Regions from separate parts of the Vibrio sp. KUL78 genome, predicted to be linked through region 2. Evidence: predicted binding sites of a transcription regulator. Region 2 holds the regulator's gene; the other holds the start of a gene.

Region 1 (4,428 bases), 300 kb from region 2:
GGTTCGATATAATCCAACACCGTCTACGTTCTTATTAATAGAAATACTGGTATCGGCACTCAAACCTGCGTTGAGCATCACTTGGATACGCTGACCATCTTTGGTAGCAGCTTCTAGCCCCGCGGTTGACTCCACCATCTGAGACAACTCAGATTCTTCCGTTACCAACTCACGATATTCAGAGAGCAATTCATGGCTCGGGTCAGGGAATATTTCACCGCTGTACCCATCAACGATACCGAGCTTGCCACTAAGCAGTGCAGGGTTGGTGTTTACGCCCATTACAGCAGGAATGCCCATTGCACGCGACAAAATCGCTGCGTGCGAGTTGGCAGCCCCCTCAAGAGAGACGACTGCGAGCAGTTGTTCTTTTGGGATAGAAGCGAGAATCGAGGCGGTGAGTTCTCGAACGACAAATATCACCGGCTCACTAAATTCATGAATCGGGTATTCAGTATCATGTAAGAAAAACAGCAGGCGCTGTCCAAGCTCTTTCACATCCTGTGCACGTTCACGTAGATAGACATCAGACATTTTTGCAAAGCGATTGGCATAGCTTTCAACCACCTGTCTTAAGGCCCAATCGGCCTTATCGCCTTTTTGAATCTGCGCCTTGAGATCATTTCTCAACATTGGATCGTTGAGCAAGTGGGTAAAGAGATCGAATATGGCTAACGCGTCTTTGTTCAGCTCGAGATCGAGCTTTTTACGCATACGCTTAAAATCGGCCAGCGCATTCTCAATCGCCACAGAAAGAAGCTCTTGCTCTCTAGCAACATCCAAGGTGGAGGCGGGAAAAACATCACTAAGATCAGGCTGAGTGTTGTCCCACCAAATCGGGCCTATGGCCACACCGGATGACGCACCAATACCTTTAATCACAGGGACTGCGTTATCGTCAAAGAATCCATGTCCTTGAGCGATGGCGTGGGCTATCAAAACCGCAACCTGCGCAGCCAGCGTGACAAGGAAAGACTCTTCCATTTCACTAAACTGACGGGATGTTTTTTGTTGCACGACCAATACGCCAAGTACTTGCTTGCGATGAATAATTGGTGTGCCTAAGAAGGAGTGGTAGACATCCTCACCAAGTTCTGGGAAAAACTTGAAAGCAGGGTGTTTAGCAGCTTCGGCTAAGTTGATAGGCTCTGCTGTGCGCTTCACCAACCCCACTAAGCCTTCATCAAAACCAATTTGGATCGTGTCGCCCTCAAAGGTGAGGCCTTGCGTGGCCATCAACTCCAAGCGCTGCTTATCTTTGTTAGCAAGGTAAATAGTGCAGCACTCGGTGTTCATGGCTGCACATGTTTGTTGTACTAACATCTCGAGGGCCGCATGCACGTCTTCAACTTTTGAAACGTGCTCAACTATATCCCTTAGTTGCGATAGCATACTTACCCTCTTCGATGCTTTCTTTTGCCTTTAAATTTTCGTTCCTTAAACGGCATTGCCAAGGATGCAAATTCTTTCATCGCTCGACGATAGACATCACGCTTAAAAGAAACGACTTGTCTTACTGGGTACCAATAGCTCACCCAACGCCAACCATCAAACTCAGGGGTATTACCGCGCTGCATGTTGATCTTGGATTCATCACAATCCAGACGCAGTAAAAACCATTTCTGTTTTTGCCCAATACAGACAGGTTTCGAATCCCAGCGAACCAAGCGCTTGGGTAACTTATATCTTAGCCAATGGCGACTGACCGCAACGACCTTGACGTCGTTCTTAGTGAGCCCCACCTCTTCATACAGTTCTCGATACATGGCCTCTTCAGGGGATTCACCTTCGTCAATACCGCCCTGAGGGAACTGCCATGAGTGTTGTCCGTATCGTTTAGCCCAGAAGACCTGACCATGGTTGTTACAGATTACAATACCAACATTCAGTCGGTAACCATCGCCATCTATCACTGGCCAACCTCAATTAAATTTTCATTACCTTGATTTTTCCACATATCCCCAACTTGAGCAAACTTAAGGATGTGTAAATTTGAACAATTCCCAGTTCTTTGAAAGCCATTGGATAAGATTCGAACAAAACGCTAGTTATCAACACAGCAATGAGACCTAGACCACATTTATTCACCTTTTCTGTGAATAACTGTGTGCAGAATCTTTGATCTCTAGGAAAAACTCAACTTAGTATAAAAGCCCTATAAAAGCCAACAATGTACCAATTAAATTTTATTAGCATAAATTCAGTAACTTAAAGAAGTATCAATCATTTGTTTTTGAACTAGCTATTTAAAAATTAACGAAAAGATCAGATCGGTTAAAGATCAACCACAAGCTAAATTATCCACATCAAATTTGATAAGATTCATACAAACCCTGATATATCAAGCGTTTTATAGGCATAGTACCACTGATTATTTATACATAAGTCGATAAATCACCGGTATTTACCATCCCACCTGTGGATAAGTTATTAATAGATCAACTTTCCACCAGAGTGATCTCTTTTTGTACAGAGCACAAATACGCTAACGTGGTAAACTCAATCTCGTTTATCCAGCCAACTGTACTAGCAAACATGAAAACGACTCCAGCTACAGAATCAGAACTGCTCGAACGTGCTCGCAGCATCGCAGGTGTGTCATTTGGCGAACTTGCCGAGCAAGCAAATATGAAAGTGCCTGAAAATCTCAAACGAGATAAAGGCTGGGTGGGACAACTTCTCGAATGGCATCTTGGCTCACGGCTGGTAGTAAGCCGGTTCAAGACTTTCCAGAAATCGGTGTCGAGCTCAAGAGCATTCCTGTCGGCTACAACGGTAAACCTCTAGAATCAACTTTTGTGTGTGTTGCGCCCTTGACTGGCATCACAGGTTTGACTTGGGAAACGAGTCACATCAGAAACAAACTATCTCGCGTGCTATGGCTGCCGGTTGAAGGTGAACGTGAAATTCCGGTCGCAGAGAGACGAGTGGGTTCTCCACTTATCTGGAGTCCGTCAGAAGAAGAAGAGACGCTGCTGCGCAATGACTGGGAAGAGTTGATGGATCTTATCGCGCTTGGCGGGGTCAACCAAATAACAGCCAGAAGCGGCGAGGTATTACAAATACGTCCGAAAGCCGCCAACAGCCGCGCTAAAACCGAAGCTTATGGTGCGAGCGGACAGCCAATCAAAACCCTACCTCGAGGCTTTTACCTCAGGGCAAAGTTTACTAGCTACATACTAGATACTTATTTTGCCTAACATCTGCCCTGGTTTTCAATGCAGATTCAGTTCAATGTCGCAATACCGGTTCATCTCAGCGCTTCCGCACTCATCATAGGCATTATGAAGTCGCAAATATGCCTTCTCAACGCCTAGACGGGTCAGAGCTTCTTTTACCGAGTCTAAAGACTCGTAATGGATCGGCTCATCGTCTTCTTTGATCGGTTCAAGTTTGTGCTTGTATTCCACTGCAAGTAGATAGTGTGAAATATCAGCACAACCAATTACGAACACTCTAGGCGGTTTATAAGAATCTTTGTGGTGTCCATGTAACCATCGATCGAGCTGATGCTTTTGCATAGTCCACCTCCTTCTCTTTTGTGGATAATGCTTTACTGATAACTCTCAGTTTAGCCAATAAGTGGCTAGTTGCGCATTTATTAAACAGATCTTTTATAAAAACGGGGTATAGTGGAATCAAACAACGACAAGCAAGGATGGCTCAATGAAATACCACAAGCTCCCACATTCTTCGCTCGAAGTGAGCAAAATCTGTTTAGGTACCATGACCTTTGGTGAACAGAACAGCAAACAAGATGCATTTGACCAGTTGGATTATGCCGTTGAGCGTGGCGTCAATTTCATTGATACCGCAGAGATGTATCCCGTCCCACCTAAACAAAAAACACAGGGATTGACCGAGTCCTATATCGGCGACTGGTTATCTCACTCAGACAAGCGCCAAAAAAGTTATTGTCGCCACAAAGGTTGCAGGCCCGCGTAACGTGCCTTACATCCGCGATAATATGAGCTTAGATCGACGTAACATTCACCAAGCGATCGATGACAGCTTAACGCGCTTGAAGACTGACTATATCGACTTGTACCAATTGCACTGGCCACAACGGAAAACCAATTGCTTTGGCCAGCTGAATTACCCCTACCCTGAAGGCAATGAGGAAGTCACACTTATTGAAACGCTAGAGGCGCTCAATGAGCTCATCAAAGCGGGAAAAATTCGTTATATCGGTGTCTCGAATGAAACCCCATGGGGGGTGATGACGCTCCTTAAGCTCGCTGAAAAGCACGATCTACCGAGAATCGTCTCAATTCAAAACCCTTACAACCTATTGAACCGCAGTTTTGAGGTGGGTTTATCAGAAATCAGCCACCATGAGGGCGTCGAGCTGCTCGCCTACTCTCCTCTCGCTTTTGGCTGCTTGAGTGGTAAATATCTTAATGGACAAAAGCCCGCAGGCGCTCGCTG
Region 2 (4,428 bases):
CGTTTGCCGACAAGGTTAAAGAGCGTAGTGAAGAGATCGCCATTGCGATTGCCAAAGAAACCGGCAAGCCGCTATGGGAAACGCGCACTGAAGCGGGGGCAATGGCCGGTAAGATTGCCATTTCGATTCGTGCCTACCACCAACGTACAGGCGAGAGCCAACGCGAAGCTGCTGGAAACCAAATTGTCCTCCGTCACAGGCCCCTTGGTGTTATGGCAGTGTTTGGCCCTTATAACTTCCCTGGTCACTTACCGAATGGTCATATCGTACCGGCCTTATTGGCAGGGAACACGGTAGTCTTTAAGCCTTCAGAGCAAACGCCACTGGTGGGTGAAATAGCGATGAAAATGTGGGAAGAGGTAGGACTGCCTGCCGGTGTCATTAACCTGGTTCAAGGTGGTAAAGAAACCGGTATTGCTCTTGCTGATTCAAAGGGCATCGATGGCGTGTTGTTTACGGGTAGTGCTAATACAGGTCATATTCTTCATCGTCAATTTGCTGGTCAACCTGGAAAGATGCTGGCGCTTGAGATGGGCGGTAACAACCCACTTGTTGTCAGTGAAGCGTTTGGTGATATTGATGCAGCGGTGTACACCATTTTGCAATCAGCCTACATCAGTGCCGGACAGCGTTGTACCTGCGCACGACGCCTTTATGTGCCATTTGGTGAAAAAGGTGATCAATTAGTAGAAAGCTTAGTGTCAGCCATTAAGAAGATTCGCATTGATGAGCCGTTTGCAGAGCCAGCGCCATTTATGGGACCGCAGATCTCAGAGCAGGCCGCTGACCATATTATTGCAGCGCAAGCTGAACTGGTGAAGCTGGGCGGTAAGAGCTTAGTCGAAGCAAAACGCTTGAATGCGGCGTTCGTAACCCCCAGCACTACTAGATGCGACAGATATCGCTGAGCTTCCTGATGAAGAGTACTTTGGGCCGCTGCTACAACTGGTGCGCTACGAGACCCTAGAGCAAGCGGTAGAACTGGCTAACGACACTCGATTTGGTCTATCGGCAGGTCTTATCTCAGAGCGCGATGAGGAGTGGCAATACTTCACAGACCACATCCGAGCAGGCATTGTAAACCGTAACCGTCAGCTCACGGGCGCGAGCGGTGATGCGCCATTTGGTGGCCCAGGTGCTTCTGGTAACCTTCGCCCAAGTGCGTTCTACGCAGCGGATTACTGTGCTTACCCTATGGCATCAATGGAAGGCGATAACACCGTTCTTCCTGCGACCTTGAGCCCTGGCATCGAACTATAAGGAGTGGGTTATGACTGTTGACGCGTTATTTGACCATTTGTGGCAAGACTACATTACTCGCTTATGTCCTTCAGCTCACAAGGTTCATGACTTGCTGAGAGAAGATGAGTCTCTCATCAATGACCATATTGCTCTGCGAACCTTTAATGTCGCACCGCTCGGTATCGACACGCTGGCTAAGCCGTTTCTAGACCTTGGTTACGAGGTGAGTGGCCATTACGATTTTGAATCCAAAAAGCTGACCGCGATTCACCTAGAACATAGCAATGCTCTGCTTCCTAAGGTGTTTATCAGCGAATTGCGAGTGGAAGAGTGCTCTCAATCGCTACAAGATATCGTGGCTAAGCTAGTGGCGCAGGTGGACAGTGCTAAGCTAACTTCTGCTGAGTTCTTATATGGTGGCCGCTTGTGGGATCTAAGCTATCAAGACTTCCAAACACTGGCGCAAGAAAGTGAGTACGCTTCATGGCTTGCCGCTCATGGTTATGGCGCGAATCACTTTACGGTGAGCGTGAACCAGCTTGATCGCTTTGCAGAGGTTGTTGGCGTAAACCAGCACCTTCGTGATGCAGGATTTGCGATAAATGAATCGGGTGGCGAGGTAAAAGGCTCACCAGAGGTTCTTTTGGAGCAATCCTCGACGATGGCAGACAAAGTGTCCGTGGCATTTACTGATGGTGACCAGGTGATTCCTGGTGGCTTCTATGAGTTTGCCAAGCGTTACCAGCTAGCCGATGGCAGTTACTATCAAGGTTTTGTTGCTGCATCGGCGGACAAAATTTTTGAGAGTACGCATCAGTAGTCTCCAAAAATAACAAACCCCAAAAATAAAAAAAGCCACCTGAAGGTGGCTTTTTAAATCTTGCGACGCGCTCTTAACGAGTACCGTAAACCACGATAGTCTTACCGTGTGCAGAAATCAGGTTCTGCTCTTCTAGCATCTTAAGAATACGACCTACTGTCTCACGAGAACAACCAACGATTTGGCCAATCTCTTGACGAGTGATCTTGATTTGCATGCCGTCTGGGTGAGTCATTGCATCTGGTTGCTTCGCTAGGTTTAGTAGCGTCTGTGCAATACGACCCGTTACGTCTAGGAACGCTAGGTCACCTACTTTTTGGCTAGTCACTTGTAGACGACTTGCCATCTGAGCAGATAAGCGCATTAGAATGTCTGGGTTAACTTGGATAAGCTGACGGAACTTCTTGAATGAGATTTCCGCAACTTCACAAGGTGATTTTGCTCGTACCCATGCTGTACGTTCTTGGTCTTCTTCGAACAGGCCTAGTTCACCAATGAAGTCACCTTGGTTAAGGTAAGACAAGATCATCTCTTTGCCTTCTTCATCTTTGATAAGTACCGCTACAGAACCTTTTACGATGTAGTAAAGCGTCTCTGCTTTCTCGCCCGCGTGGATAAGCGTGCTCTTCGATGGATACTTGTGAATGTGGCAGTGTGAAAGGAACCACTCTAACGTTGGGTCGGTTTGAGGTTTACCTAGAACCATATATCTTACTTCCTCTGCAGGGTATGCTTGCTGCTTTCCATATTTGTTAGCAAGCCCGTTTGTTAAGACTTACTAGCATAAAAGCACTTTGAAGATGGCGCAAGCGATCTTCTGTTTCAAAGAAATAGTATCCTTTTTTGCGCCACTTTTCTTGATTTTAATCGTGTCATAAGCCCATTTATCTATACAAAACTGTGCACATGATCACGGTATAAAAAATCATCGAGATTCGGCTCACAAAACCTAACCTATTTTGCCGGTTTCTATGAGCTGTTGAAGTATTGGTCTGACGATTAATTCCATCGCAAAACTCATCTTACCCCCTGGGACCACTATGGTGTTGTGGCGAGACATAAATGAGCCATCAATCATGGCGAGCAGGTAAGGGAAATCGACGTTCTTGATACCACGCAGGCGAATCACCACAAAACTCTCATCCAAACTCGGAATGCCTTTGGCGTTGAGCGGGTTGGAGGTATCGACGGTTGGCACGCGCTGGAAGTTAATGTGAGTGCGCGAAAACTGTGGCGTGATATAGCTTAAGTAGTCATCCATTGAGCGAACAATCGAATCGGTGACCGCCTCTCTTGAGTGGCCGCGATCGCGGGTATCTCGGACAAACTTTTGAATCCACTCAAGGTTAACGATAGGCACCATGCCAATGAGTAGGTCAACGTGCTGAGCGGCATTCACATCACCGTCGACGACGCCGCCATGCAGGCCTTCGTAAAACAGTACATCGCTATTTTCTGGCAGGTCTTGCCATGGGGTAAAGGTGCCTGGCATTTGGTTGTAGGGTACGGCTTCATCAAAGGTATGCAGGTAGCGGCGAAACTGACCTGTACCATTTTGCCCATAGTTGCGAAAAAACTCTTCTAGGGCGGGGAAGTCGTTGGCTTGAGGCCCAAAGTAACTGATGTGTTTACCTTGCTCTTTCGCCTTGCGGATCTCGATATCCATCTCTGGACGCGTAAAGCGGTGAAAACTGTCACCTTCAATAAACGCAGGCTTGACGCTCATCATGTTGAACATCTTGCGGAATGCTTCTGACGTTGTTGTCGTTCCAGCTCCAGAGGAGCCCGTTACAGCAATGATCGGGTGTTTTGCTGACATAACACTTCCTGTGTATTTGTAATTGTCGTTATAAATTTGCTAACTCACATAAGGAGTTAGACCTTGTGGGCCAATTTCAGTTCAATAGCCTTTCAATATAGCAGCTACTTACGTCGCTACCGAAAAATTACAGCGAGCGACGAGATTTAATGTCGACGGTCTCGTGCAGCTCAGAGAACACGATGACGGCTTCACCGCTTTCGAGTTGGTTGCGAACATGGCGAACCTTGTCGTCTAGCGACACTTCCGACTCACCATAGTCGGTGCCTTCTCGCAGCACGAACTCTTTAATAAGGTTATCCAGCGTATCTGCGTCAATTTGTTGCCATGGGATGATCATAAATACCTCTCAATTCTATGACCGCACGATTATACCACTGCTGATTCACAAAGGGAGTGGTTGCTCTTTTTGGCTAGTCAATCAGATGCTGGTAATAACTTGGCAGGGTCTCTTCTAACCAAAAACGCGGGCGCCTGAGACTGCCAGTCATAAAACCGACATGACCACCACGTTCAAGCAATTGGTAGTCGATATGGTTTGGAAGTG

The links. Region 2 encodes CRP, which controls carbon source genes, mostly activating them, when cyclic AMP is high. Its sites were predicted from a motif close to TGTGANNNNNNTCACA; they were not measured.
Region 1: the regulator CRP is predicted to act here: its motif matches at 2,064-2,079, upstream of rppH (RNA pyrophosphohydrolase).

What each region holds. Positions count from the first base shown of each region.
Region 1 is NZ_AP045837.1:2,947,279-2,951,706, forward strand. Features, by position in the region: gene ptsP (phosphoenolpyruvate--protein phosphotransferase) at 1-1,392, opposite strand, end outside; gene rppH (RNA pyrophosphohydrolase) at 1,395-1,913, opposite strand; partial or broken gene mutH (DNA mismatch repair endonuclease MutH) at 2,536-3,200, shown strand; gene AC6I8Y_RS13755 (DUF6482 family protein) at 3,216-3,521, opposite strand; partial or broken gene AC6I8Y_RS13760 (NADP(H)-dependent aldo-keto reductase) at 3,667-4,428, shown strand, end outside.
Region 2 is NZ_AP045837.1:3,243,001-3,247,428, reverse strand. Features, by position in the region: partial or broken gene astD (succinylglutamate-semialdehyde dehydrogenase) at 1-1,260, shown strand, start outside; gene AC6I8Y_RS15115 (DUF1338 domain-containing protein) at 1,271-2,062, shown strand; gene crp (cAMP-activated global transcriptional regulator CRP) at 2,136-2,768, opposite strand; gene AC6I8Y_RS15105 (phosphoribulokinase) at 3,012-3,881, opposite strand; gene AC6I8Y_RS15100 (YheU family protein) at 4,009-4,221, opposite strand; gene AC6I8Y_RS15095 (hydrolase) at 4,295-4,428, opposite strand, start outside.